One region of the Kitasatospora sp. NPDC057595 genome, then DNA from elsewhere that is predicted to be linked to it. Evidence: predicted binding sites of a transcription regulator. Region 1 holds the regulator's gene; the other holds the start of a gene.
The links. The regulator HrcA, encoded in region 1, represses chaperone genes, less so after heat shock. The targets are predictions, from matches to a motif close to TTNGCACTCNGNNNNNCNGAGTGCNAA.
Positions count from the first base shown of each region.

Region 2: groES (co-chaperone GroES) is a predicted target of HrcA. The motif match lies at 10,320-10,346, and genes of this name have one in related genera.

Region 1 covers NZ_JBHVGL010000025.1:83,902-95,451, reverse strand. The annotation lists gene ACFU9E_RS30195 (DUF3097 domain-containing protein) at 28-855, opposite strand; gene ACFU9E_RS30190 (DUF2785 domain-containing protein) at 876-1,655, opposite strand; gene ACFU9E_RS30185 (hypothetical protein) at 1,800-2,387, opposite strand; gene htpX (zinc metalloprotease HtpX) at 2,418-3,338, opposite strand; gene hrcA (heat-inducible transcriptional repressor HrcA) at 3,615-4,649, shown strand; gene dnaJ (molecular chaperone DnaJ) at 4,726-5,871, shown strand; gene ACFU9E_RS30165 (16S rRNA (uracil(1498)-N(3))-methyltransferase) at 5,953-6,702, shown strand; partial or broken gene ACFU9E_RS30160 (S41 family peptidase) at 6,789-10,019, shown strand; gene ACFU9E_RS30155 (histidine triad nucleotide-binding protein) at 10,090-10,443, shown strand; gene ACFU9E_RS30150 (ribonuclease Z) at 10,448-11,368, shown strand.
Region 2 covers NZ_JBHVGL010000002.1:429,480-446,562, forward strand. The annotation lists gene ACFU9E_RS05435 (NAD(P)H-hydrate dehydratase) at 1-974, shown strand, start outside; gene alr (alanine racemase) at 1,149-2,321, shown strand; gene ACFU9E_RS05445 (alpha/beta fold hydrolase) at 2,318-3,517, shown strand; gene tsaE (tRNA (adenosine(37)-N6)-threonylcarbamoyltransferase complex ATPase subunit type 1 TsaE) at 3,661-4,158, shown strand; gene ACFU9E_RS05455 (hypothetical protein) at 4,276-4,494, shown strand; gene ACFU9E_RS05460 (hypothetical protein) at 4,507-5,148, opposite strand; gene tsaB (tRNA (adenosine(37)-N6)-threonylcarbamoyltransferase complex dimerization subunit type 1 TsaB) at 5,376-6,032, shown strand; gene rimI (ribosomal protein S18-alanine N-acetyltransferase) at 6,092-6,625, shown strand; gene tsaD (tRNA (adenosine(37)-N6)-threonylcarbamoyltransferase complex transferase subunit TsaD) at 6,618-7,706, shown strand; gene ACFU9E_RS05480 (hypothetical protein) at 7,703-7,966, shown strand; gene ACFU9E_RS05485 (polysaccharide deacetylase family protein) at 8,080-9,000, shown strand; gene ACFU9E_RS05490 (methyltransferase domain-containing protein) at 8,976-10,184, opposite strand; gene groES (co-chaperone GroES) at 10,488-10,793, shown strand; gene groL (chaperonin GroEL) at 10,911-12,539, shown strand; gene ACFU9E_RS05505 (LysR family transcriptional regulator) at 12,707-13,723, shown strand; gene ACFU9E_RS05510 (WhiB family transcriptional regulator) at 13,822-14,148, opposite strand; gene ACFU9E_RS05515 (response regulator transcription factor) at 14,719-15,330, shown strand; gene shbA (RNA polymerase sigma factor ShbA) at 15,648-16,316, shown strand; gene guaB (IMP dehydrogenase) at 16,566-17,083, shown strand, end outside.

The DNA.
Region 1 (11,550 bases):
TTGCCGAAAAGGATATACGGCCGAGTGTCACTCGGGGAGGGTGACGAAGTCGATCAGCTCCTCGACGCGGCCCAGCAGCTCGGGCTCCAGGTCCTTGTAGGAGTTCACCTTCGCGAGGATGCGCTTCCAGGCGGCGGGGGTGTCCTCGGGCCAGCGCAGGCGGCGGCAGGTGCCGAGTTTGAAGTCCTCGCCGCGGGGGACGGCGGGCCAGGCGGGGATGCCGACGGAGGAGGGCTTCACGGCCTGCCAGACGTCGATGTAGGGGTGGCCGACGACCAGCACGTGCGGGCCGGTGACCCGGGCGGCGATGCGGTGCTCCTTGGTGCCGGGGAGCAGGTGGTCGACCAGGACGCCCAGGCGCCGGCCCGGGCCGGGGGCGAAGTCGGCGACGATCGCGGGCAGGTCGTCGACGCCCTCCAGGTACTCGACGACCACGCCCTCGATCCGCAGGTCGTCGCCCCAGACCCGCTCCACCAGCTCGGCGTCGTGCCGGCCCTCGACGTAGATCCGCGACTCGCGGGCCACCCGGGCGCGGGCGCCGGGGACGGCGACGGAGCCGGAGGCGGTGCGGCCGGGGGCGTGGGAGGGGGCCGGGGCCGAGGGCCTGACCAGGGTGACCGTCCGGCCCTCCAGCAGGAAGCCACGCGGGACCATCGGGAAGACCCGGTGCTTGCCGAACCGGTCCTCCAGGGTGACGGTGAACCCCTCGGCGGTCTTCTCGCAGCGCACCACCGCCCCGCAGAACCCGCTCGCCGCCTCCTCCACCACCAGGTCCCGCTCGGCGGGCACCTCCGGCGCGGGGGCCTGCTTCTTCCACGGCGGGGTCAGGTCGGGTCCGTACTGGCGGCTGCGCATTCCACGGAGTCTACGAGGCGTCAGCCGGTGAACGGCGAGTTCACCACCAGGATCCCGGCGATCCGCTCGCGCAGCGCGGCCGAGTGCGGCAGCGGCACCGGATCGGCGCCGCGCTCCATGCGCACACCCCGGTCGGCGAGCACGTGCAGCATCCGCAGGGTGCGCAGGGTGTTGGAGACGACCGCGGGCACGCCGCCGGAGGTCGCGGAGGGGCGGCGCGGCGGCTGGGCGGCGATCGGGTCGAGCCAGCCGAGGGCCTGGCGCTCGGTCAGGTCGGGGCGGGCGAGGATCTGGGCGAGGGCGAGGCCGAGCCGGTCGTCCTCCATGGCGTCCAGCACGTGGTCGGTGGGGGCGAGCAGCCGGGCGGCTGCCAGCTCCAGCAGCGGCGTCGGGTCGGCGAGCAGCCGGCCGCGGCCCAGGGCGGCCAGGTAGTCGGCGCCGTGCGCGACGGCGTGCAGCCAGCCGAGCTCCGGGTCCCAGCCGCGCAGATCGGTCTCGGCGACGTACCAGTGGGCGAAGGCGTCCTGCCAGGCCGGGCGGTGGGCGCCGAGGTCGGCGAGCTCGGCGAGCACCAGCGGGGCGAAGGTGCGGGCCTGGATCTCGGGGTCGGACAGCCGCTCGGCCATCTCGTCGCCGAGGGCCAGGCGCTGCTCCGGGGTGAGCAGGGGTGCCCAGCGGCACAGCTGCTCGTAGGCGAGGGTGTCGCGCACGTGCGGGTCGGCGGAGCGCAGGGCGGCGCTCACGGCGGCGAGGGTGTCGGGGGTCGGGGCGGCGGTTTCGAGCGCACTCCAGTCGATCATGGTCGGACCCTAGGCGAGCGGGGGAGCGGTGGCCACCGGATTTCCGGCCCGCGCGCCGGGCCCGCGCGCCGGGCCCGCGCGTCGACGTCCGCGCCCCGCGCCCCGGCGTCCGCGCCCCGCGCCCCGGCGTCCGCGCCCCCGCGCTCACAGTCCCGGCGCGCCCCAGACCGGGAACCAGCGGGTGAGGTCCTTCTCCAGCCGCAGGTCGTTGCCGAGCATCGCGTTGACCTCCAGCTCCAGCGGGCTGTCCCGCTTCTCCCCGCGGCCGGGCAGCGGCGCGAAGGGGTAGAAGGTACCGCGCTTGTACAGGTAGACCAGGGCCAGCGGCCGGCGCCCCGCGGCGTCGCGGAAACCGACCAGCGAGCAGAGCAGCTGCGGCCCGAAGCCGTTCGCCTCCAGCTCGCTGTTGACCGCGTGCAGGTCGTTGACCAGGTCGGGCAGCTCCTCGGCGGTGTGCCGGGCGAGCAGCCAGGAGTAGCCGTAGTCGTCCTTGGACGCCTCGACGGGGACGCCGCCGCGCTCGGTGTCGGCGTCCAGCAGCGCCCGGACCTGGCGTTCGACCTCGTCGAAGGCCCCGCCCTCGACCGAGGCGAAGCAGACCGAGCCGAGCCCGGTGGGCCGGAAGCCCGCCGCGGCCTCCAGGGTCAGCGCGGCGGACGGCACCCCGAACAGCTGGTCGAGGTCGGGTTTGACGGGCTTGGTGCGGCCGAACAGCGCGTCCAGGATTCCCACGGCGGTCCTTCCGGGGGGAGGGTCAACGGGTCAGCGGCCGAGCTGTGCGGAGATCTTCGCGAGCTGGGCCAGCCGCTGCTCCAGCGTCGGGTGGGTGGAGAACAGCTGGGTGGCGGCCTCGCGGGCGCTCAGCGCGGGGGCGAAGTAGAAGGCGTTGTAGGCCTGCGCCTGGCGCAGGTCCTTGGTCGGGATGGCGGCGATCTGGCCGGTCACCTTGGTGAGCGCCGAGGCCAGCGCGCTGGGCCGCCCGGTGAGCTGGGCGGCGGCCCGGTCGGCGGCCAGCTCCCGGTAGCGGGAGAGCATCCGGGTCAGCAGGAAGCTGATCGCGTAGACGGCGATCGACACCAGCGGGACGACCAGCGCGACGATCGCGGCGTTGGGGTCGTTGCTGTTGCGCCCGCCGCCCATGAAGCCGCCGTACATGGCGATCCTGGTCATCGCGCCGGCCAGGACGCCGAGGAAGCCGGCCACCGTCATCACGGCGACGTCCCGGTGGGCGACGTGCGACAGCTCGTGGGCGAGCACGCCCTCCAGTTCCTCCGGCTCCAGCCGGCGCAGCAGGCCGGTGGTGACGCAGACCACCGCGTTCTGCGGGTTGCGGCCGGTGGCGAAGGCGTTCGGCATGTCGTTGCGGGCGACGGCGACCCGCGGTTTGGGCATGTCGGCGAGCGCGCAGAGCCGGTCGACGGCGCCGTGCAGCTGCGGGTACTGCTCCGGGGTGACCGGATGGGCGCCCATGGCCCGTTCGGTGATCTTGTCGCTGAACCAGAACTGGGCGACGAACAGGCCGCCGGAGATCAGGACGATGATCGGCCAGGCACCGCGCAGCAGGGCGATGAGCAGCCCGGTGAAGCCGACGTACAGCAGTCCGATCAGGAACATCGTCCCCACCATCCGGCCGGTCAGGCCGCGGTCGGGGGCGAAACGGGTGTGCTGGCCCGAGGTCGACATCGCTGTTCCTCCGTTCGCCGTCCGCTTTCGATGCTGCCACCCGGGCGGGCCCGCGGCATCATCCGCGCGCCGCGGACTGCGGGCAGGATCACTCCGGCCGGGCCGTTCCTGCCGTCGGACCCGGGCCTTACACTGGCAGGTACGGATCTGGCACTCGGGTGTTCAGAGTGCCAAGGCCGGGGCCCCGCGGGGCCGGACCGGACAGCTCGAAATGCGGACACATGCCACAACGGCGTGTCACAACGGACAACGCGTGAAGACGGAGGTGCGTGCCCCATGGCCGGTGAGGTCCGCCAGCTCGACGACCGCAAGCTCGCGGTGCTTCGCGCGATCGTCCAGGACTACGTGGGGACGGAGGAGCCGGTCGGCTCCAAGGCCCTGGTGGACCGGCACAACCTCGGGGTCTCCCCGGCCACCGTCCGCAACGACATGGCGGCGCTGGAGGAGGAGGGGTACATCCACCAGCCGCACACCAGCGCCGGGCGGATCCCCACCGACAAGGGCTACCGGCTGTTCGTCGACAAGCTGGCCGAGGTCAAGCCGATGAGCGCGCCCGAGCGGCGGGCGATCCGGCACTTCCTGGACGGCGCGGTGGACCTCGACGACGTGGTCGCCCGCACGGTGCGGCTGCTGGCCCAGCTGACCCGCCAGGTCGCGGTGGTGCAGTACCCCTCGCTGAGCCGCTCCACGGTGCGGCACATCGAGCTGGTCGCGCTGGCCCCGGCCAAGGTGATGCTGGTGCTGATCACCAACACCGGCCGGGTCGAGCAGCGGCTGGTGGACTGCCCGGGCACGGTCGGCGAGACGCTGCTGGCGGATCTGCGGGCCCGGGTCAACGCGGGGGCCGCCGGCCAGCGCCTCCCGGACGTCCCCGGGCTGCTGGAAGGGCTGCCGGCGCTGTTCGAGGCGGCCGACCGGCCGACCGTGACGACCGTGCTGGCCACGCTCTTCGAGACGCTCGCCGAGCAGAGCGAGGAGCGGATCATGCTGGCCGGCACGGCCAACCTGACCCGTTTCGGCCATGACTTCCCGCTCACTATCCAGCCGGTGCTGGAGGCGCTGGAGGAGCAGGTCGTCCTGCTCCGCCTCCTGGGTGAGACCGCGGACGCCGGGATGACGGTCCGGATCGGCCGCGAGATCGCCTACGAGGGGCTGAATTCCACGTCGGTCGTCTCGGTCGGTTACGGTTCGGGCGACGAAAGCGTGGCCAAACTGGGTGTGATCGGTCCGACTCGGATGGACTATCCGGGCACAATGGGGGCGGTGCGAGCGGTGGCACGGTACGTGGGCCAGATCCTGGCCGAGTCGTAGGAACGGGCGCGCGTCATCCACATGACGCGTCCCGCAGTCGCAAGCACTCTTACAGGCGGAACAAGCGGAGCATTTGGTGGCCACGGACTACTACGCGGTACTCGGCGTCCGACGGGATGCGGGGCAGGACGAGATCAAGAAGGCGTTCCGGCGCCTGGCGCGCGAACTGCACCCGGACGTCAACCCGGACCCGAAGACGCAGGAGCGGTTCAAGGAGATCAACGCCGCCTACGAGGTGCTCTCCGACCCGCAGAAGCGCCAGGTCTACGACCTCGGCGGCGACCCGCTCTCGCCCAACGGCGGCGGCGGCGGGGCGGGCGGCTTCGGCGCGGGGGCGGCCGGCTTCGGCTTCTCCGACATCATGGACGCCTTCTTCGGCGCCGCCTCCGGCCAGCGCGGCCCGCGCTCGCGCACCCGGCGCGGCCAGGACGCCATGATCCGCCTGGAGATCACCCTGGAGGAGGCCGCCTTCGGCACCACCAAGGAACTCCAGGTCGACACCGCCGTCACCTGTACCACCTGCAGCGGCGAGGGCGCGGCCCCCGGCACCTCCGCGCAGACCTGTGACATGTGCCGCGGCAAGGGCGAGGTCTCCCAGGTCACCCGGTCCTTCCTGGGCCAGGTCATGACCTCCCGGCCCTGCCCGCAGTGCCAGGGCTTCGGCACCGTCGTGCCGACCCCGTGCCCGGAGTGCGCCGGCGACGGCCGGGTCCGCGCCCGCCGCACCCTGACCGTCAAGATCCCCGCCGGTGTCGACAACGGCACCCGGATCCAGCTGGCCGGCGAGGGCGAGGTCGGCCCCGGCGGCGGCCCGGCCGGCGACCTGTACGTCGAGATCGCCGAGACCACCCACGCGGTGTTCCAGCGGCGCGGCGACGACCTGCACTGCACCGTCACCATCCCGATGACGGCGGCCGCGCTCGGCACCCAGGTGCCGCTGCAGACGCTGGACGGGGTGGAGGAGGTCGACATCCGGCCCGGCACCCAGTCCGGCCAGTCCATCCCGCTGCACGGCCGGGGCATCACCCACCTGCGCGGCGGCGGCCGGGGCGACCTGATAGTGCACGTCGAGGTGCAGACGCCCACCAAGCTCGACGCCGAGCAGGAGGACCTGCTGCGCCGTCTGGCGGTGCTGCGCGGCGAGGAGCGGCCGTCCGGCCAGTTCGCGCCCGGGCAGCAGGGGCTGTTCTCCCGGCTGAAGGACGCCTTCAACGGCCGGTAGCCGTCCCGCGCGGGGGTGCCGAGGCTTCCTCGGCACCCCTTTGGCGTCCCCGTTCCCGTTCCCACCCCGGAGGTTCCCCGCATGACCGCGCCCGTGTTCGTCGTCGACACCGAGCGGATCGCCGCCGCCGCGCCCGGCGCGCCGGTGCGGCTGGACGGGCCGGAGGGCCGGCACGCGGCCGCCGTGAAGCGGCTGGAGCCGGGCGAGGCGGTCACCCTGGCGGACGGCCTGGGCCTGGGCGTGGACGGCACCGTCGCGGCGGTGCACGGCAAGGACGCGGTCGACGTGACGGTGACGGCCGTGCGCCGCGAGCCGGAGCCGGCGCCGCGGATCGTGGTCGTCCAGGCGCTGCCCAAGGGCGACCGGGGCGAGCTGGCCGTGGAGACCATGACCGAGGTCGGCGTGGACGTGGTGATCCCCTGGGCGGCCTCGCGCTGCATCACCCAGTGGAAGGGCGAGCGCGGCGCCAAGGCGCTCGCCAAGTGGCGGGCCACCGCGCGGGAGGCCGGCAAGCAGTCGCGCCGGCTGCGCTTCCCCGAGGTCCGCGAGCTGATGACCACCCGGCAGCTGGCCCCGGTGCTGGCCGGCGCCGCCTTCGCGGCCGTGCTGCACGAGGAGGGCGCCGAGCCGCTGGCCGGGGCCGCGCTGCCGGACGGCGGGGACCTGGTGCTGGTGGTCGGCCCGGAGGGCGGGGTCTCCCCGGAGGAGCTGGCGGCCTTCGCCGAGCACGGCGCGAGGCCGTACCGGCTCGGCCCCTCGGTGCTGCGCACCTCCACCGCGGGGGTGGCGGCCGGCGCGCTGCTGCTGGGCCGCACCGGCCGCTGGTCCTAGCCGGTCCCGGGGGAGCGTCCCCCGTGGGGGTTCGCGGTCGGTAAAGTCCGGGCGGGCGACGCGGCCGGGTGCCTAGGGTGACGGGTGTGAGCGAACCCGAGAGCACTCCCGTGGGCGCCTATCTGCGCCATCCGCACCTGCACGGCGACCTGATCACCTTCGTGGCCGAGAACGACGTGTGGCTCGCCCCGCTGGACGGCGGCCGGGCCTGGCGGCTGACGGCCGATCACGTCCCGGTCCGCCGCCCCCGGTTCTCCCCGGACGGCCGGTACGTCGCCTTCACCTCGACCCGGGACGGCGCCCCCGAGGTGCACCTCGCGCCCGTGGACGGCGGCCCGTCCCGCCGGCTCACCCACTGGGGCGACCCGCAGACCCAGCTGCGCGGCTGGACGGCGGACGGCCGGCCGATCGCCACCACCGCCGCCGGGCAGGCCTCGCTGCGCCGCACCTGGGCGCACGCCGTGCCGCTGGACGGCGGCGAGCCGGTGCGGCTGCCGTACGGCCCGGTCGGCGGGCTGGCCTTCGAGCCGGGTGGTGACCGGACGCTGCTGGTCTCGGCGTTCGGCGTGGAGCCGGCCTGGTGGAAGCGGTACCGGGGCGGGCGGGCCGGCAAGCTGTGGATCGGCACCGAGCGCTTCGAGCGGGTCCACGAGGAGCTGGACGGCAACATCGAGTCGCCGCTGTGGGTCGGGGAGCGCATCGCGTTCCTCTCCGACCACGAGGGCGTCGGCGCGCCGTACTCCAGCCTCCCGGACGGCTCCGACCTGCGCCGCCACGGCGGCTCCCCGGAGGGCTTCTACGCCCGCGACGCCGCCACCGACGGCGCCCGGGTGGTCTGGCACGCCGCCGGCGAGCTGTGGCTGCTGGACGACCTGGCGGGTGCCGAGCCGCGCCGCCTCGACGTCCGGCCGGCCGGACCGCGCGCCGGCCGCCGCCCCCGCCCGGTGTCCGCCGCGTACTGGCTGGAGGGCGCCGCCCCGGACCGCACCGGCCGGGCGGGCGCGGTGGTGGTGCGCGGCACCGTGCACTGGCTGGCCCACCGGGAGGGTCCGGCCCGGGTGCTGGACGAGACGCCGGGCGTGCGCGGGCGGCTGGCCCGGGTGGTGCCGGGCGCGGCGGGCGAGGACGCCGGGCAGGGCGTGGTCTGGGTGACCGACGCCGGGGGCGAGGACGCGATCGAGTACGCGCCCGAGGTGCTCGGCGCCGAGCGCCGCCGGCTGGCCGCCGGGGAGCTGGGGCGGGTCCGCGCGCTGGTGGTCTCGCCGGACGGCAAGCAGCTGGCGGTCGGCGCGCACGACGGCCGGGTGCTGCTGGTCTCGCTGGCCGACGGCTCCGTGCACGAGCTGGCGCACAGCACCGACGGCGAGGTCGGCGGGCTGGCGTTCAGCCCGGACTCGGCCTGGCTGGCCTGGTCGCAGCCGACCCTCGGGCCGTGGTCGCTGCGTCAGATCGTGCTGGCCAACCTGGCCACCCGGACGGTCTCCGAGGCGACCCCGCAGCGGTTCGTCGACTACTCGCCGGCCTTCACCGCGGACGGCCGGCACCTGGCCTTCCTGTCGGTGCGCAACTTCGACCCGGTGTACGACTCGCACGTCTTCGACCTGTCGTTCCCCAACGGCTGCCGTCCGTACCTGATCACGCTGGCCGCCGACACGCCGTCCCCGTTCGGGCCGAGCCGGGCCGGGCGGACCGTCGGCGGCGAGGACGACGAGCCCAGGGGCAAGCGGGCGGACGGCGAGGAGGGCGGGGCCGACGCGCCGCCGGTGACCCGGGTCGACCTGGACGGCATCGCCGACCGGATCGTGCCGTTCCCGGTCGAGGGCGGCCGGTTCGGCACCCTGCGGGCCGCCAAGGACGGGGTGCTGTGGACCCGCGTCCCGCTGGTCGGCGAGCTGGGCGACGAGGCCGCCTCGCTGGACGACGAGCGCCCGCGGCCCACCCTGGAGCGCTTCGACTTCCGCAAGCGCCGGGCCGAGCAGCTGGTGGACGGGCTGGACGCGTTCGCGGTGAGCGGCGACGGCACCCGGCTGGCGGTGCTGGACGAGGGCGAGCTGCGGATCCTGCCGGCCGGCCACAAGGCGTCCGGGGAGGACGAGGAGATCGACGTCGACCTGGACCGGCTGCGGGTGACCGTCGACCCGGCGGCCGAGTGGCGGCAGATGTACGACGAGAACGGCCGCCTGATGCGGGACAACTTCTGGCGCCCGGACCTCTCCGGGGTCGACTGGGCGGGGGTGCTGGACCGCTACCGCCCGCTGGTGGAACGGCTCGGTTCGCACGACGACCTGGTGGACCTGCTCTGGGAGGTGCACGGCGAGCTGGGCACCTCGCACGCGTACGTGGTGCCGCCCGGCCGGCACACCGAGGCGGCCCGCCGGCAGGGTCTGCTCGGCGCCGACCTGGTCCGCGACGGCGAGGTGTGGCGGATCGCCCGGATCCTGCCCGGCGAGTCCTCGGACCCGCGGGCGCACTCTCCGCTGGCCGCCCCGGGCGCGGCGATCCGCCCGGGGGACGCCGTGCTGGCGGTCAACGGCCGCCCGGTGGACCCGGTGACCGGCCCGGCGCCGCTGCTGGCGGGCACCGCCGGGCAGCCGGTGGAGCTGACCGTGGCCGGCAAGGACGGCACCGACCGGCGCCACCCGGTGGTCGTCCCGCTGGCCGACGACGAGGCGCTGCGCTACCACGACTGGGTGGCCGGCCGGCGGGCCACCGTGCGCGAGCTGTCCGAGGGCCGGCTCGGCTACCTGCACATCCCGGACATGCAGACCACCGGCTGGGCCCAGATCCACCGCGACCTGCGCTCGGAGATGGCCCGGGAGGGCGTGATCGTCGACATCCGGGGCAACCGGGGCGGTCACACCTCGCAGCTGGTGATCGAGAAGCTGTCCCGGCGGGTCATCGGCTGGGGCGTCGCCCGGGACGTCGCCAATCCGTCGCCGTACCCCGAGGACGCGCCGCGCGGGCCGGTCGTCGCGCTGGCCGACGAGTACTCCGGTTCGGACGGCGACATCGTCAACGCCGCCATCCAGGCGCTCGGCATCGGCCCGGTGGTCGGCACCCGCACCTGGGGCGGGGTGATCGGCATCGACAGCCGCTACTCGCTGGTGGACGGCACCCTGGTGACCCAGCCGAAGTACGCGTTCTGGTCGGAGCGGGTCGGCTGGGGCCTGGAGAACCACGGCGTGGACCCGGACGTCGAGGTGCCGTTCCCGCCGCACGCGTGGGCCGCGGGGGAGGACCCGCAGCTCGCCGAGGGCGTGCGGCTGGCCCTGGCGGCGCTCGCCGAGCGGCCGGCGAAGACCCCGCCGCCGTTGCCCGCGCACCGCCCGGGCTCGGCTAGCATGCCGCCGTACGGACCGACCGAGCAGCACCAGCGAGGAGAACCCGATGGCCGGCGAGCCGCAGCCCGACTGCCTGTTCTGCAAGATCGTGGCGGGCGAGATCCCGGCCACCGTGGTGCGCAAGACCGAGCGGGTGCTCGCCTTCCGCGACATCGCGCCGAAGGCCCCGCTGCACGTCCTGGTGATCCCGCACGCCCACTACCCCAACGCCGCCGCGCTGGCCGCCGAGGAGCCGGAGATCGCCGGCGAACTGCTCGCCGAGGCCGGCCGGGTGGCCGCCGACGAGGGCGTCGCGGACTACCGGCTGATCTTCAACACCGGCGCCGGCGCCGGGCAGACGGTCTTCCACGCCCACGTCCACGTGCTCGGCGGCAGGTCGATGACCGAGGACATGGTCTGACAGGGTGTCGCAGCGCGAACTCGTCGTCCTCGGCACCGCCAGCCAGGTGCCGACCCGGCACCGCAACCACAACGGCTACCTGCTGCGCTGGGACGGCGAGGGCCTGCTCCTCGACCCCGGCGAGGGCACCCAGCGCCAGATGCTGCGCGCCGGGGTCTCGGCCACCCAGCTCACCCGGATCGCCGTCACGCACTTCCACGGCGACCACAGCCTCGGCCTCGCCGGGGTGATCCAGCGGATCAACCTCGACCGGGTCCCGCACCCGGTGGACGTCTACTTCCCGGCCTCCGGCGAGGTGTACTTCGAGCGGCTGCGCCACGCCACCGCCTACCACGAGACGGCCGTGCTGCGGCCCCGCCCGATCGAGGAGTCCGGCCCGCTGCCGGTGCCCGGCGCCCGCTTCGCGCTGGACGCGGTCCGGCTCTCGCACCCGGTCGAGTCCTTCGGCTACCGGCTCAGCGAGCCGGACGGCCGCCGGCTGGTGCCCGAAAGGCTGGCCGCCCTGGGCATCGGCGGCCCGGACGTCGGCCGGCTGCAGCGGCAGGGCGCGATCGAGACGGACGGCCGGCGGATCACCCTGGACGAGGTCAGCGAGCCCCGGCCCGGCCAGCGGTTCGCCTTCGTCATGGACACCCGGCTCTGCGAGGGCGTGCACGAACTCGCCGAGGGCGCCGACCTGCTGGTCGTCGAGGCCACCTTCACCGACGCCGACGCCCGGCTCGCCGAGGACCACGGCCACCTCACCGCCGGCCAGGCCGGCAAGGTCGCCGCCGAAGCGGGCGCCCGCAGCCTGGTGCTGACCCACTTCTCCCAGCGCTACCCGGACCTCGGCCGGCACCTCGCCGACGCCCGCAAGCACTTCGACGGGCCGATCGTGCTTGCCGAGGACCTCGCCCGGGTACCAGTACCGCCCCGGCGCACGTGACCCGGCCGTACGCGTACCCGCGCCGACGCCGGTACGGCGGGCGACTGGTGCGGAAAACCGGTCGCGCGACCCCGGCGATCTGCCGCAGCATCGTCGGGTGCGGCCCCGCCGCCCGCCGCGTCGATCACGTGCGCGGCGTACCCTGGTGCCCCGGAGAGACCCGAGCGGCACCACGAGACACG
Region 2 (17,083 bases), on a different contig from region 1:
GCCTCGACCTGCCGCCGGCCGGGGTGACGGCGCTGCAGCACGCGGACGTGGCCGGGCTGCTGCCGGTGCCGGGGGCGGAGAGCGACAAGTACCGGCGCGGGGTGGTCGGGGTGGCGGCCGGGTCGGCCCGGTACCCGGGGGCGGCGCTGCTCGCGGTCGCCGGGGCGCTGCGCGGCGGCGCGGGCGCGGTGCGGTACGTGGGGACGGCGGCCGAGGAGGTGGTGCGGCGGTTCCCGGAGGCGCTGGTCACCGAGGGCGGGCCGGCCGGTGCCGGGCGGGTGCAGGCCTGGGTGGTCGGGCCGGGCGGCGGCGAGGGGGCGGAGCGGGCGCTCGCGGAGGCGCTGGCCGCCGACGTGCCGGTGCTGGTCGACGCGGACGGGCTGACCGAGTTGGCCCGGCTCGGGCCGGACGCGCTGGCCGGACGGACGGCGCCGACGCTGCTGACCCCGCACACGGGGGAGGCGGCCCGGCTGCTCGCCGGGGCGGCGGGCAGCGGCGCGGGCGACCCGGCCGCCCGGCCGCCGGCCGCCGACGAGCTGGCGGCCGCCCGGCTGGCCACGGCGCGGCGGCTCGCGGCGGCGTACCGGGCGACGGTGCTGCTGAAGGGTTCGACCACGGTGGTCGCCGATCCGGGCGGCGCCGTGCGGGTGAACCCGACCGGCACCTCGTGGCTGGCGACGGCCGGCAGCGGGGACGTCCTGGCCGGCCTGGCCGGCTCGCTGCTCGCCGCGGGCCTCTCCCCGCTGGACGCCGCCTCGGTGGCCGCCTACCTGCACGGCCTCGCCGCCCGCCACGCCGCCGCGGCCCCCGGCGCCCCGGTCACGGCCCTGGAGGTGGCCGGGGCCGTCTCCGCCGCCTGGAACGACGTCCGCTCGACGGAAGGGGCGGACGGGGCGACCGACCGGCCACCGCGGGAGCGGGAAGTCGGCCCGGCCGACCTTCCGCTCCGGAGCGCGGTCGGGAGGGTGTGGTAGGCAGGCCGGTCTGCACCTGCGGGCCGGTGCGGGGGCGGGAGGGAACCGGGCGCGATTCGTGCGCGTCCGGACCGGATGGCGGGTTGCGCCGGGGCGGCGTGCCGAGGGCCGTTCGGCGAGGACCCCGGGATGTCTGGGAGACTGACCCTGATGACAACTGCGAAGACGACCGTTATGGCCACTCTCACCGAAGGCGCGCGAGCCGAGGCGGCCATCGATCTCGCCGCCCTGCGCGGCAACCTCGACGCGCTGCGCGAGCGGATCGGCGGGGCCGCCGTGATGGCCGCGGTCAAGGCGGACGCCTACGGGCACGGTGCCGTCCGGTGCGCCCGCGAGGCGGTCGCCGCAGGGGTCCGCTGGCTGGGCACCGCGACGCCCGACGAGGCGCTCGCGCTGCGCGCCGCCGGCATCCGGCCGGACCAGGCCCGCATCCTCTGCTGGCTGTGGACGCCGGGCGGCCCGTGGCGCGAGGCCCTCTTCGCCGATCTCGACGTCTCGGTGAGCGGCCAGTGGGCGCTCACCGAACTGCTCGCCGCCGTCCGCGCCACCGGCATCCCGGCCCGGGTCCACCTCAAGGCCGACACCGGCCTCGGCCGCAACGGCTGCCAGCCGCACGACTGGCCCGAGCTGGTCGCCGCCGCCCGCCGCGCCGAGCTGGACGGCCTGCTGACCGTGGTCGGCGTCTGGTCGCACTTCGCCGCCGCCGACGAGCCCGGCCACCCCTCCATCCAGGCCCAGCTGGACGCCTACCGCGCCGCCCTGGCCACCGCCGAGGCGGCCGGCCTGCGCCCCGAGGTGCGGCACCTGGCCAACTCGCCGGCCGCCCTGCTGCTCCCGCAGTCGCACTTCGACATGGTCCGCACGGGCCTCGCGATGTACGGGCTCTCGCCGGTCCCGGACGTCGGCTCGCCGGAGGACTTCGGCCTGCGCCCGGTGATGTCGCTGACCGCCCGGCTGGCCCTGGTCAAGCACGTCCCCGGCGGACACGGCGTCAGCTACGGTCACCACTACACCACTCCCGGCCCGACCACGCTGGGCCTGGTCCCGCTCGGCTACGGCGACGGCATCCCGCGGCACGCCAGCGGCATCGCCCCGGTGCAGATCGACGGCAAGTGGCGCACCGTGGCCGGCCGGGTGGCGATGGACCAGTTCGTCGTCGACCTCGGCGGCGACACCCCGCCGATCGGCGACGAGGTGCTGCTCTTCGGCAACGGCGAGCGCGGCGAGCCGACCGCCGAGGACTGGGGCCGCGCCTGCGGAACCATCTCCTACGAGATCGTGACCCGGATCGGCTCCCGGGTGCCGCGCCGCTACGTCGGCGGCCTGGACGAGGACCCGCGCGGATGAGCGAGCAGCCCGGCGCCGACCCGGTCGGGGCGGTCAGCGGCGTGGCCCGCGCCGTCAAGGCGGCCGAGGCGGCCACCGGGGTGAGCCGGGCCGGGCTGATCGGCATCTCGGTCGGCGTGCTCGCGGCCGGCGCCGCCGCGGGCGTGGCGATCGAGCGGCTGACGGTCGGCCGGACGATGCGCCGCCGGGCCCGTGCCGAACTGGACGCCAAGGCCCCGTACGGCTCGCTGCGCGGTCGCCCCCGCACGGTGGCCGCCGCCGACGGCACCGAGCTGTACGTCGAGCTGGACGGCACCGGTGAGCCGGACGGGTCGCCCGAGCCGCTGACCGTGGTCTTCTGCCACGGCTACTGCCTCAACCAGGACAGCTGGCACTTCCAGCGCGCAGCGTTCCGCGACAGCCTGCGCCTGGTCTTCTGGGACCAGCGCAGCCACGGCCGCTCCGAGCGCTCCCGCTCCTTCCTGGCCGGCGAGCCCGCCAGCATCGACCAGCTCGGCGGCGACCTCAAGGCCGTGATCGACGCCGTCGCGCCGACCGGCCCGCTGGTCCTGGTCGGTCACTCGATGGGCGGCATGACGGTGATGGCGCTGGCCGACCAGCACCCCGAGCTGTTCCGCGAGCGGGTTGCCGGCGTGGCGCTGATCGGCACCCTGGCCGGGAACTGGGACGCCGTCACCTTCGGCCTGCCGCAGGCGGGCGCCAAGCTGTTCCGCCGGGTCGCGCCGGGCATGATGAAGCTGCTCGGCCGTCAGGTGGACCTGGTGGAGGCGACCCGCCGGCTGGGCGCGGACGTCAGCGCCGTCCTCTACCGGCGGTTCTCCTTCGGCGGGAAGGACGTCGACCCGGGTGTGGCCCGGTTCGCCGAGCAGATGCTGGACGCCACCCCGATCGACGTGGTGGCCGAGTTCTACCCGGTGTTCTCCGCGCACGAGAAGACCGAGGCGCTCGCCGCCCTGCGCGGCATGCCCGTCCTGGTGCTGACCGGTACCAAGGATCTGATGACCCCGCCGGGCCACGGCGAGGTGATGGCCGAACAACTGCCGGGCGCCGAGCTGGTCCTGGTCGAGGACGCCGGGCACCTGGTGATGCTGGAGCGGCCCGACGCGGTCGACCGCCGGCTGGCCGCGCTGTTCGAGCGGGCCGCCCGCTTCCGCGGCGCCGCCCCGCCGGCGCCCCCGGTCGGCGAACGCGTGTAGCGAGCCCGGGAGCACCCTCGCCGGACCTCGCCGGACCGGGTCCCGCGGACGCCCGGCGCGGGCGCCGCTGTCGATGTGGCACGGTAGCGGGGGCGCCCGAGAGCCGGTGCGCCGCCGTACGGACCGAAGGGCTTGATTCGCGCATGGGCTCGCACGCCACTCTCACCGCCGCCACCCCCGACCGGATGGGCCGGCTCGGCCGGGAGCTGGCCGCGCTGCTGCGGCCGGGGGACCTGGTGCTGCTCTCCGGCGAGCTGGGGGCGGGGAAGACCACGCTGACCCGCGGCCTCGGCGAGGGGCTCGGGGTGCGCGGTGCCGTCACCTCGCCGACCTTCGTGATCGCCCGGGTGCACCCGTCGCTGACCGGCGGCCCGGCGCTGGTGCACGTCGACGCGTACCGGCTGGGCGGGGACCTCGACGAGATGGAGGACCTCGACCTGGACGTCTCGCTGCCCGAGTCGGTGGTGGTGGTCGAGTGGGGCGAGGGCAAGGTGGAGCGGCTGTCGGAGGACCGCCTGGAGGTCCGGATCGAGCGGGCTGTCGGCGACGAGGCGGCGGGCGGCGACCTGGACCCGCGCCGGGTGGAGCTGACCGGGATCGGCCCCCGCTGGGACGGCGTCGACCTGTCCGTGCTGGCCTGACCTCGCCGTCCGCCCCCGTCACGGTTTCCCGACAGACTGTCGGGAAGATGTTGCGGTCGGGGTCCCGGGCGTGGTGGGATGGGTTTTGAGGTTAGGTCTGCCTAACTAGGAGGCGCCATGCCGAGCACCACGCCCGCCCCGGAGCGCGCACCGCGCGGGACCGGGGCCGAGGGGCCCGACCGCCGTGCCGCGGGGGAGCCGATGCGGGCCCTGCTGGCCGCCTGCGCGGCGGCGGAAGCGGTCTGCACCCCGCCCGGACGCCGTCCGGCGGAGGAACCGCGGGCCGAGGAGCCGTCGGCCGACGGCGGTGCGCACGAGGCCCGCCGCGCCGCGTAGCCCACCGCCCGGTCAGGCGATCACGACCACCTTGGTGTCCTTCGGCGCGAAGTCCCACAGCAGCTGGCCGTCGGCCCGGCTGCTGCGGATGCCGCCGGTCTTGCCGCTCGCGCTGCTCGTACCGCCGGTGCCGCTCCCGATCGAGGAGGGCGTCCCGGACGCGGAGGTCGCCGGGGCGGCGGGCGTGCCGGTGGCGCCGTCGACGGCCGCGCTGAAGCCGAACACCACGCCGTTCTGCTGGGCGAACCGCACCACGTGCTCGATCGCCTTGCCGTCGGTGCCCGTGCCGGACTGGGTGCGGCTGTACACCGGGTAGCTGCCCGGGGCCGGCTCGACCGTGCCCGGGGTGACCGGGAAGGCGGCGACCACCTGCGGGGTCTTCTTCGGGTCGATCAGCCAGACGTAGTGCGTGCCGACCGAGTAGACGACCCGCAGACCGGTGCCGGTGCCCGCGGTGGGCAGCGCCGGGACGGTCGGCGTCGGGGTGGCGCTCGGGGTGGCCGGGGCGGCCGGCCCGCTGGACGCCGCGGTGGTGCTCGTGCCGGGATTGGCGGCGACCGCGCGGTCCTGCGCGCCGTTGGCCTGGAAGGCCAGCAGGCTCACCACCGCCAGGGCCCCCAGGGTCAGCCCCGTGACCACCACTCCAGGACCCATCTTCGCCACGTGTGCTCCCACCGCCGTCCCAAAACCGTCGGCCCCATCGTGCCAGGTCCGTCCGTCCGGTCCGCATCGCGTCGGACGTGTGTTCCGCCGTGGGGCGGGTTTTCGATCGTGCGGCGCACTCCCGCCGGACGCACTCCCACCGGTGCGGCGCACGCCCCCGGCGGCGGGACGGAGCCGGGGCCCGACGGGTCACCGCCCGACCGGTCTAACCTTGACCCGTGCTGCTGCTCGCGTTCGACACCGCTACCCCCGCCGTCACCGCCGCCGTCCACGACGGTTCGGCCGTCCTCGCCGAGACCGACCAGGTCGACGCCAGGCGCCACGGCGAACTCCTGCTGCCCGCGATCGACCAGGTGCTGCGGGCGGCCGGTGTCGACAAGCACCGGCTGACCGACATCGCCGTGGGCGTCGGCCCGGGACCGTACACCGGCCTGCGGGTCGGCCTGGTGACCGCCGCCGCGCTGGGGCACGCCCTGGGCCTGCCGGTGCACGGTGTCTGCACCCTGGACGCCATCGCCCACCGGGCCCGCGCGCGGGGCCTGGCCGGTGAGCCGTTCACGGTGGCCACCGACGCCCGCCGCAAGGAGGTCTACTGGGCCTCCTACGACGCCGAGGGCAACCGGACCGAGGGCCCGTCGGTGGACCGCCCCGGCGAGCTGACGCCCCCCGCCCGCTCGGTCGGCGCCGGCGCGCTGCTCTACCCGGACGCCTTCCCCGGCGCGCACGGCCCCGAGCACGTCTCGGCCGGCGCGCTCGCCGACTTCGCCGCCGCCGAGCTGGCCGCCGGCCGGGCCCTGCTGCCCAACGCCCCGCTCTACCTGCGCCGCCCGGACGCCCAGGTGCCGGCCGGCTACAAGGCGGTGCTCCCGGCGTGACCGGCCCGAGCACCGACGGGGCCGTGCGCACCGCCGCCCCCGTCGCCACGCTGCGCCCGATGCGCTGGTGGGACATCGCCCCGGTGCTGGCGCTGGAGCTGGAGCTGTTCCCCGAGGACGCCTGGTCCGCCGGCATGTTCTGGTCCGAGCTGGCCGAGGCCCGCCCCGGCGGCACCCGCCACTACACCGTCGCCGAGGCCCCGGACGGCACGATCGTCGGCTATGCCGGGCTGATGGCGGTGGCCGACGAGGGCGACGTGCAGACCATCGCCGTCGACGGCCGCCACCAGGGCGCCGGCCTCGGCGCGGCGCTGCTCGCCGACCTGGTCCGGGAGGCCGCCCGGCGCGGCTGCGCGGACCTGCTGCTGGAGGTGCGGGTGGACAACACCCGCGCGCAGCGGCTCTACGAGCGCTCGGGTTTCGAGCCGGTCGGCATCCGGCGCGGCTACTACCAGCCCGCCAACGTCGACGCGCTGGTGATGCGCCTCGACCTCGCGGCCGTCGCCGTCGACGGCGCCGCCGGCCCCGAAGACCTCGACGAACCCGCGGACCACCCGCGACCGGACGTGAAGAAGGACACCCCCCATGGCTGACGAACCGCTCGTCCTCGGCATCGAGACCTCCTGCGACGAGACCGGCGTCGGCATCGTGCGCGGCACCACCCTGCTCGCCGACGCGGTGGCCTCCAGCGTCAACGACCACGCCCGGTTCGGCGGCGTCGTCCCCGAGATCGCCAGCCGCGCGCACCTGGAGGCGATGGTCCCCACCATCCAGCGCGCCCTGGACACCGCGGGCGTCAAGGCGAGCGACCTGGACGGCATCGCCGTCACCGCGGGCCCGGGCCTGGCCGGCGCGCTGCTGGTCGGCGTGAGCGCCGCCAAGGCGTACGCGTGGGCCCTCGACAAGCCGCTGTACGGCGTCAACCACCTCGCCTCGCACATCTGCGTGGACCAGCTGGAGCACGGCCGCCTGCCGTCCCCGACGATGGCCCTGCTGGTCTCCGGCGGGCACTCCTCGCTGCTGCTCAGCGAGGACATCACCAGCGACGTGCGCCCGCTCGGCGCGACCATCGACGACGCGGCCGGCGAGGCCTTCGACAAGGTGGCCCGGGTGCTCGGGCTCGGCTTCCCCGGGGGCCCGGTGGTGGACCGCACCGCCCGGGAGGGCGACCGGAAGGCGATCGCCTTCCCGCGCGGCCTGACCGGCCCCAGGGACCCGGAGTACGACTTCTCCTTCTCCGGTCTGAAGACCGCCGTCGCCCGCTGGGTGGAGGCGAAGCGCCGGGCCGGCGAGGAGGTGCCGGTCGCCGACGTCGCGGCGTCCTTCCAGGAGGCGGTCACCGACGTGCTGACCCGCAAGGCGGTCAAGGCCTGCAAGGACAACGGCGTCGACCACCTGATGATCGGCGGCGGCGTCGCGGCCAACTCGCGGCTGCGCGAGATGGCCCAGCAGCGCTGCGACAAGGCCGGCATCCAGCTGCGGGTGCCCCGCCCGGGCCTGTGCACCGACAACGGCGCGATGGTCGCCGCGCTGGGCTCCGAGATGGTCTGGCGGGACCGCGCGCCGTCCTCCTTCGACCTGTCGGCGGACTCCTCGCTGCCCGTCACCGAGGTCCACGTCCCGCACACGGACTTCCACGGCCAGGCCTATCAGGCCCTGGGCGGGCAGGCGTGAGCACCACCGCCGCGATGTGGGAGGCCCGGGCCGCCGACGGACGCGGCGCCGAGCTCTCCGCCTGGGTCCGGGAGACCGCGCTGCCCGCGCTGCGCGGCCGCGCCGGGCTGCAACGCGCCGAGCTGTTCGCCGCCCCCGGCGAGCGCGTGCTGCTGATCACCTGGTGGTCCGGCGAGCCGGTCCCGGTGGCCGAGCCGCCCGCCGGCCTGCTGGGCCGCCCGGTGCACCGCTGGTCCTTCATCAGCGAGCACGTGGAGTAGGCCGTGCAAGGCTGATCCCGGCGCCCGTTCGCACGTCCGATCGGGAACCGAACGCCGTGGCGTTACCGTGCTAGCGAGTGGGATCGCTGAACGGGAACGGGGAGCACGGCGCGGTGAACAGGCACGGGTGGAGCAGGACGACGGTGTACGCGGTGGGGGCCATGGCCCTGCTGGCCACCGCCACCGGGTGTTCGGGCGGGGACGACAGCGGCGCCGCGTCCGCCGCGCTGGTGGCGCCGGGCGGCACCACCGCCCCGGCCGGGTCCGCCGCGCCGCAACAGGGCGCGGCCACCCCGCCGCCGAGCGCTTCCCCCGCCCCGGCCGAGGGGGACGCCGCCGCCTGGGCGAAGTGGCACCTCACCCCGCTGCCGCCCGCGCCCCCGGCCCCCGCCGACAAGCCGGTGAAGCTCCAGCGGACCGGCCAGGTCCCGGTGTTCAGCGAGGTGCGGACCGCCGACAAGGTCGTCTTCGTCACCATCGACGACGGCGCCGAGAAGGACCCGAAGTTCGTCGAGATGCTGACCGACCTCAAGGTGCCGGTCTCGATGTTCCTGACCCGCGACATCGTCAAGGACGACTACGGCTACTTCAAGCGGCTCCAGGCGCTCGGCAACCACGTCCACAACCACACCGTGGACCACGCGCAGCTGAGCAAGGTGACGCCGGAGAAGCAGAAGTCCGAGGTCTGCGACGCCCAGGCCGCGCTCACCCAGCAGTACGGCACCCCGCCGCTGCTGTTCCGCCCGCCCTACGGCGACGGCGCCAACACGCCGGCGCTCAACACCGCGGTGCAGCAGTGCGGGCCGCGGGCGATCGTGCTGTGGCGGGAGTCGATGCAGATCCACGACATGCAGTACCAGGCGGCGGACAAGAAGCTGCGGCCCGGCGACATCGTGCTCGCCCACTTCCGGGGCCCGAAGGACCTCAAGGGCGAGACGATGACGCAGATGTTCGGGGAACTGCTGGCCAGGATCCAGGAGCAGGGCTTCGCGGTGGCCCGTCTTGAGGACTACATCGCGGCGCCGGCCGGCTGAACGGCCGCGGCCGGGCCGGTCACCGGCCGGCCGAGCATCATCAGCGGGCCGTGGTCGGTGCGGCTGAGGATCACCGTGACCTCGTTCGGGCCGGCGGGCTTCAGCTGGCGGCGCAGCTCCTCCGGGGTGATCGCCATGCCGCGCTTCTTGATCACCACGGTGCCGACGCCCCGCTCGCGCAGCAGCGCCTTGAGCCTCTTGATGTGGAACGGCAGCACGTCGGTCAGCTCGAAGCCGTGCGCGTACGGGGTGTCGACCAGCTCGTCCGAGGTGACGTAGGCGATCTTCGGGTCGATCAGCCGCCCGTTCACCCGCTGCGCCACCTCCGCGACCAGGTGGGCCCGGATCACCGCGCCGTCCGGCTCGTAGAGGTAGCGGCCGACCGGGCCGGCCGGCGGGTCGGGCAGGTCGCCGCCGGTGAGGCTGGCCCGCTGCGGCAGCAGGGTGGCGCGGTGCGGGCGCTCGGCGCGGGTGCCGAACCAGAGCACCGCCTCCTTGACGTCGCCGTGGTCGGAGACCCACTCGGCCTCCGCGTCGGCCGGCACCGCCTCGTGCGGGATGCCGGGCGCCACCTTGAGCGCCCCGACCGGGGTGCGCCGGCCGGCCTCGATCGCCCAGGACAGCGGCGGCGCGTACGCCTCGGGGTCGAAGACCCGGCCGCGCGAGGTGCGCCGGGCCGGGTCGGTGAAGACCGCGTCGAAGCCGGTGACGTCGACGTCGGCGACGTCCGCGCAGCGCACCTCGACCCGGTCGGCCAGGCCCAGCGCGGCCGCGTTGGCGGCGGTGGCGGCGCAGGCGGCCGGGTCCTTGTCGACGGCGAGCACCTCGACACCGGCCCGGGCCAGCGCCAGCACGTCGCCGCCGATCCCGCAGCAGAGGTCGGCCAGCCGCTTCACCCCGAGGTCCGCGAAGCGGCGCGCCCGCCACTCGGCGACCTCGCGCCGGGTGGACTGCTCGACGCCGTTGGGCGTGAAGTACATGAGGTCGGCGTCGGCGCCGAACTTGGCCCGGGCCCGTTGCCGCAGCCGGGCCTGCCCGAAGGCGGCCGAGACCAGCTCGGCGGGGTGCTCCTTGCGCAGCCGGGTGGCCAGCGCCAGCTCCTCCCCGGGCGCGAAGTCGCGCAGTTCGGCGAGCAGGGCCTGGCCCCGGTCGGTCAGCAGGGGCCGCAGGTCGTCGTTCTCCACCCCGCCATTCTCGCCGGTCGGACCTGGCCGAAGGCGACAGGAGGACGGCCGGGTGTGCGGGCCGGGACCGCCCCGCACATGAGTACGGCCACCCGTCGCCCACTCATTCGGATCGTGGGACCGCCGGGCGCGTCGTTGGCACTCTGGTTGACTGAGTGCTAACCGCGGCCTATGGTCATCACTAGCACTCCCCACCGGGGGAGTGCTAACGCGACAGTGCGTGTCTGACCCCCGCGACGGCAGATGCGCGAGTTCGCCCCTACCCGTTAGAAAACCCCGTAATCTCCGAAGGGGAGCTCGGACGTGACCACCAGCAGCAAGGTTGCCATCAAGCCGCTCGAGGACCGCATCGTGGTCCAGCCGCTCGACGCCGAGACCACCACGGCCTCCGGCCTGGTTATCCCGGACACCGCCAAGGAGAAGCCCCAGGAGGGCGTCGTCCTGGCCGTCGGCCCGGGCCGCTTCGAGGACGGCCAGCGTCTGCCGCTCGACGTCGCCGTCGGTGACATCGTCCTGTACTCGAAGTACGGCGGCACCGAGGTGAAGTACCAGGGCGAGGAGTACCTGGTGCTCTCCGCCCGCGACGTTCTCGCCATCATCGAGAAGTAAGACGTCAGAGCCACGCCCCGGATCCGTGTCCCTAGTGACAGGGGACCGGGGCGTGGCTGTTGGTTCACGTAGTCGAGCGGCCGCCGTGAAGGCCGCACCCCCGAGGGAATAGGGAACATGGCGAAGATCCTGCAGTTCGACGAGGACGCCCGCCGCTCGCTGGAGCGCGGTGTCAACAAGCTGGCCGACACCGTCAAGGTGACCATCGGCCCCAAGGGCCGCAACGTCGTCATCGACAAGAAGTTCGGCGCCCCGACCATCACCAACGACGGCGTCACCATCGCCCGTGAGGTCGAGCTCGACGACCCGTACGAGAACCTTGGCGCGCAGCTCGTCAAGGAGGTCGCCACCAAGACCAACGACGTCGCGGGCGACGGCACCACCACCGCCACCGTGCTGGCCCAGGCCCTGGTCAACGAGGGTCTGCGCAACGTCGCCGCCGGCGCCGGCCCGGCCGCCCTGAAGAAGGGCATCGACAAGGCCGTCGCCGCCGTCTCCGAGCACCTGCTGTCGGTCGCCCGTGAGATCGAGGGCAAGGACGACGTCGCCGCCGTCGCCACCCTGTCCGCCCAGGACGCCCAGGTCGGCGAGCTGATCGCCGAGGCGATCGACAAGGTCGGCAAGGACGGTGTCATCACCGTCGAGGAGTCGAACACCTTCGGCGTGGAGCTGGACTTCACCGAGGGCATGCAGTTCGACAAGGGCTACCTGTCGCCGTACTTCGTCACCGACGCGGAGCGGCAGGAGGCGGTCCTGGAGGACCCGTACATCCTGATCAACCAGGGCAAGATCTCCTCCATCCAGGAGCTGCTGCCGCTGCTGGAGAAGATCCTGCAGGGCGGTTCCTCCCGCCCGCTGCTGATCATCGCCGAGGACGTCGACGGCGAGGCGCTGTCCACCCTCGTGGTGAACAAGATCCGCGGCACCTTCAACGCGGTGGCCGTCAAGGCCCCGGGCTTCGGCGACCGCCGCAAGGCGATCCTCGGCGACCTGGCCGTCCTGACCGGTGGCACCGTGATCTCCGAGGAGGTCGGCCTCAAGCTCGACCAGGCCGGTCTGGACGTGCTGGGCTCGGCCCGCCGCGTGACCGTCACCAAGGACGAGACGATCGTCGTCGACGGTGCCGGCGAGAGCGAGGCCGTGGCCGGCCGCGTCGCCCAGATCAAGGGCGAGATCGCCAACACCGACTCGGACTGGGACCGCGAGAAGCTGCAGGAGCGCCTGGCCAAGCTGGCCGGCGGCGTCTGCGTCATCCGCGTCGGTGCCGCCACCGAGGTGGAGCTCAAGGAGCGCAAGCACCGCCTGGAGGACGCCATCTCGGCGACCCGCGCCGCGGTCGAGGAGGGCATCGTCGCCGGTGGTGGCGCCTCCCTGGTCCACGCCGCCAAGGTGCTGAACGACGGCCTGGGCCTGTCCGGCGACGAGGCCACCGGTGTCGCGGTCGTCCGCAAGGCGCTGCACGAGCCGCTGCGCTGGATCGCCCAGAACGCCGGCCTGGAGGGCTACGTCATCACCTCCAAGGTCTCCGAGCTGGAGCAGGGCCAGGGCTACAACGCCGCCACCGGCGAGTACGGCGACCTGGTCAAGGCCGGCGTCATCGACCCGGTCAAGGTCACCCGCTCCGCCCTGGAGAACGCCGCCTCGATCGCCTCCCTGCTGCTCACCACCGAGACCCTCGTGGTGGAGAAGAAGGAGGAGGAGGCCGACAACGGTCACTCGCACGGCGGTCACGGCCACTCGCACTGAGGCCGTAGCCACCGAGGCCGCAGCCGCTGAGCGCGGCCACTGACGCAGGCCCGGTCCGCGCCCCGAGAGGGGTGGCGGGCCGGGCCTGCGGCCGTTCAGGGCTGCTTCAGTCTTCAACTATCAGTTGAATTTTGCGTAATGCAAAGAATCCCTTATATCTTGGTGGCATGATCGAGGCCCGCCACCTGCGCGTCCTGCGTGCCGTAGCCCGCACCGGCTCCTTCTCCGCCGCCGCCCGCGAGCTGGGCTGCACCCAGCCCGCCATCAGTCAGCAGATGAAGGCCCTGGAGAAGTCCGTGGACACCCCGCTGGTGGTCCGCTCGGGCCGAGGGATGCAGCTGAGCGAGGCCGGGCGGGTCCTGCTCAAGCATGCCACCGGGATCCTCGCCGGGCTCTCCGCCGCGGAGGAGGAGGTCGCCGCGATCGCCGGGCTGCGGGCCGGACGGGTGCGGCTGGTGTCCTTCCCGACCGCAAGCTCGACCCTGGTGCCGCCGGCCGTCGCCCGGCTGCGGGACAGCCATCCGGGCGTGCGCGTGTCGCTGGTCGAGGCCGAGCCGCCGGAGTCGCTGGCGATGCTGCGCGGCGGCGAGTGCGAGGTCGCGCTCGCCTTCCGCTACCCGCAGGCCCCCGGATCCACCCTCGCGCCGGCGCCCGCGCCCGCGCACGGAACGCCCCGGGAGGCGCGCGCCGAGGCCAATCTGGAGGCCCAGCAGCTGAGCGCCGGGGCCGACTGGTCCGATCTGGTGGTCACCCCGCTGCTGGACGACCCGCTGGTGGGCCTGCTGCCCGCGGGGCACCGGCTGGCCGGGCGCGGCGGGCCGGTGGGGCTGGCCGAACTGGCGGGGGAGCAGTGGATCGCCGGCTGTCCGCAGTGCCGGGGGCACCTGGTGGAGCTGTGCGCGGGCGCCGGCTTCGAGCCGCGGATCGACTTCGCGACCGACGACTACCCGGCGGTGGTCGGGCTGGTGGCGGCCGGACTCGGGGTGGCGGTGCTGCCCGGACTGGCGCTGGAGTCGGTACGGCCGGACGGGGTGGTGCCGGTGGCGGTGCACGCCGTCTCGGGGGCGCCGGCGGTGCGGCAGGTGGTCGCGCTGACCCTGCCGGACCTCGCCGAGGTGCCGGCGGTGGCGCTGATGCTGGAGCGGCTGGCGGGGGCGGCGGCGGGGGCGACGGCGGGGCGCTGACCCGCCGGCGTGCCGGGCCCGTGTCGACCGGGCGGGCCCCGAACAGGTGTCACTCCGGGAAGTAACGTTTCTTCCCGGTCGGGCGGAGCCTGGCGTTTCTACTGCTGGGCCGCACTCGGCGCCACGAGCGGTACCTCCACCAGCCGGTTGCGCGAGCGGCCCATCATCTCCTCGCGCTCGTCCTCGGTCAGGCCTCCCCAGACGCCGTACGGCTCGCGCACCGCCAGCGCGTGCGCGGCGCACTCGGTGCGCACCGGGCAGCGCATGCAGACCTCCTTGGCGCTCGCCTCGCGCGAGCTGCGGGCCGCGCCGCGCTCCCCCTCGGGGTGGAAGAAGAGCGAGCTGTCCACGCCGCGGCAGGCCGCGGAGAGCTGCCAGTCCCAGAGGTCCGCGTTGGGGCCGGGGAGTCGGGAGAAATCTGCCATGGCTCATTCCCTTCAGAGGTCGTCGACCGCGGGCCGGTCGCCGGCGGCTTGCGTCGGCGACGGCACGGCGGGCGTCCGGCGCGGTGTGGACACCTGGAAATATGACTTACGGCAACTCCATGGACAAGTCACCCACAGAGTGGCACAACAGTCAATGACCATACGAAAGCTATAAAACCGGGCAAAGTGGGCAGGCCTGCCGGGCCGGCGACCGCCGGGCGCGAATGTGGCAATCGGGTGGCCGACCGGCGCACGAGGACCCGCGCGGGTGTGCGGGTTGTACGCCGACCGCGCGCGAGCTGCGCAAAAGTGCGGCGTGTGCACCGCGATGCGGCTGATCGGTAACGGGTCGGCCACGTACAGTGGTGGAGGTGGCCCCGAAGGCCGTAACTCATTCGAGTGATGGTCGTTGGAAGTGCGGAGGCGGTTAGCGGGCGCCGGACGTCGGGAACGATCGCGGGGAATCTCAGGCGATCAGCACGGAGTCTGACGCCGATCGGCCGTGTCGAAGAGGTTCGTACCAGCCAGGAGGCTCAACGTGACGCGGATCAGCTGCGGAGGACGACGGTCATGACTTCCGTTCTCGTTTGCGACGATTCCCCGCTCGCCCGCGAGGCGCTTCGCCGCGCGGTCGCGACCGTACCCGGTGTCGACCGGGTCACCACCGCGACGAACGGGGAGGAGGTCCTCCGCCGCTGGGTGGCCGACCGCTCCGACCTCGTCCTGATGGACGTCCGGATGCCCGGCCTCGGTGGGGTGGAGACGGTCCGGCGGCTGCTGTCCGCCGATCCGGGCGCCCGGATCATCATGCTCACCGTCGCCGAGGACCTCGACGGGGTCGCCCTCGCGGTCGCCGCCGGCGCCCGCGGGTACCTGCACAAGGACGCCTCGCGCGCCGAACTGCGGGCCACCGTCACCCAGGCGCTCGCCGACCCGACCTGGCGGCTCGCCCCCCGCCGGCTGCGCAGCCCGGACATGGGCGCGGCGCCGACCCTGACGGCGCGTGAGATCCAGGTGCTCGAAGGCATGAGCCACGGACGCAGCAACGCCGAGATCGGCCGCGAGCTGTTCCTCTCCGAGGACACCGTCAAGACCCATGCCCGGCGGCTGTTCAAGAAGCTCGGCGCCTCGGACCGCGCGCACGCGGTGGCGCTGGGCTTCCGCTGGGGCCTGGTCCGCTGACCGCCGCCGGCGCCGCCGGGTCCGGCACGCTCCGCGCGATTGTCCGCGCGGGGGCGTGTGACGTGACGGTCCCGAGGTTGCACCATGGAGGAGTGGAGCACCTCGGGGACCAGCGGGCAGGAACTGCGGCGAACCACAGGGCCGCGGGAGACTCGGCGGACGGCGCCGCGGACGGGAGCGCCCGGGGCGGCGGGGCGGGAGGCGGGACGGTGCAGGAGGGGCCGGTGGTGCGGACCGGTGCGGCACCGCATAACGTTCCGGTGCACAACTCCGGACGCGGTGCCGCGTTTTCCCGCGCGACCAGGCACCATGGACCGATGCGTGACGACGTGACCGGGGCTCCCGGTGAGGCGGACCCGGTGGAGGCCGAGCCCTCCGCGCCCGGGCCCGGCCCGGCGTACGCGGAACCGGGCGACGGTCCCGGTGCGCTCTCCGCACTGGTCGCGGCCGCCGTCCGCGGCGAGGGTCCGGCGATCGACGCGCTGCTCGCCCACGTCCACCCGTTGGCCCTGCGGTACTGCCGCGGCCGGCTGGTGCGGCTGCCCGGCGGTGCCCGGCACCACGTGGACGACATCGCGCAGGAGGTCTGCGTCGCGGTGCTCTGCGCGCTGCCCCGGTACCGGGACCAGGGGCGCCCGTTCGAGGCCTTCGTCTACGGGATCGCCGCGCACAAGATCGCCGATCTGCAGCGGGCCGCGATGCGCGGGCCCGGCTCGACGGTGATCCCGCAGGACGACCTGCCGGAGGTGCCGGACGACGCGCTCGGCCCGGAGGAGCGGGCGCTGCTCAGCAGCGACGCGGCCTGGGCGAAGGAGCTGCTCTCCAACCTGCCGGCCCGGCAGCGCGAGCTGGTGCTGCTGCGGGTGGCCGCCGGGCTCTCGGCGGAGGAGACCGGGGAGGTGCTCGGGATGTCCCCGGGGGCCGTCCGGGTCGCCCAGCACCGTGCGCTCAGCCGGCTGCGGGCGCTCGCGGAGGAGTCCTCCTAGAAGCGGAATGGCCCATGGCCGGGCTGTGTTGTCAAGGGCACACGAGAGCGCATTCGCGGTGCCAGTACCATGGGGTATCGGCGCCTGGGCGGGTCGCCAAAGTTTCGACGGTGTGCACGGGGTTTCCCTGGAGGATCCTCCAACGGTCACGGCCACCGGGCTTTCGGCGTCCGAGCGAGTGAGCTGATGACAGCGCCCCCACCTGCAGGGCGCGAGCTGATCGAGCCGGCCACGGAAGGTACCCCCGAAATGTCTTACAACGCCGCAGGCGTACCCGAGAAGTTCGCGATGCTCGGACTCACGTACGACGACGTCCTGCTGCTGCCGGGGGCGTCCGAGGTGCTGCCGAACGAGGTCGACACCTCCTCGCGGGTCTCCCGCAACGTGCGCGTCAACATTCCGCTGCTCTCCGCGGCGATGGACAAGGTCACCGAGTCGCGGATGGCGATCGCGATGGCCCGTCAGGGCGGCGTCGGCGTCCTGCACCGCAACCTGTCGGTCGAGGACCAGGCCAACCAGGTCGACCTGGTGAAGCGCTCCGAGTCGGGCATGGTCACCGACCCGATCACGGTCGGCCCGGAGACCACGCTGGCCGAGGCCGACGCGCTCTGTGCCAAGTTCCGGATCTCCGGTGTGCCGATCGCCGACGGGAGCGGCAAGCTGCTCGGCATCGTCACCAACCGCGACATGGCCTTCGAGACCGACCGCACCCGCCAGGTCCGCGAGATCATGACCCCGATGCCGCTGATCACCGGCAAGGTCGGTAT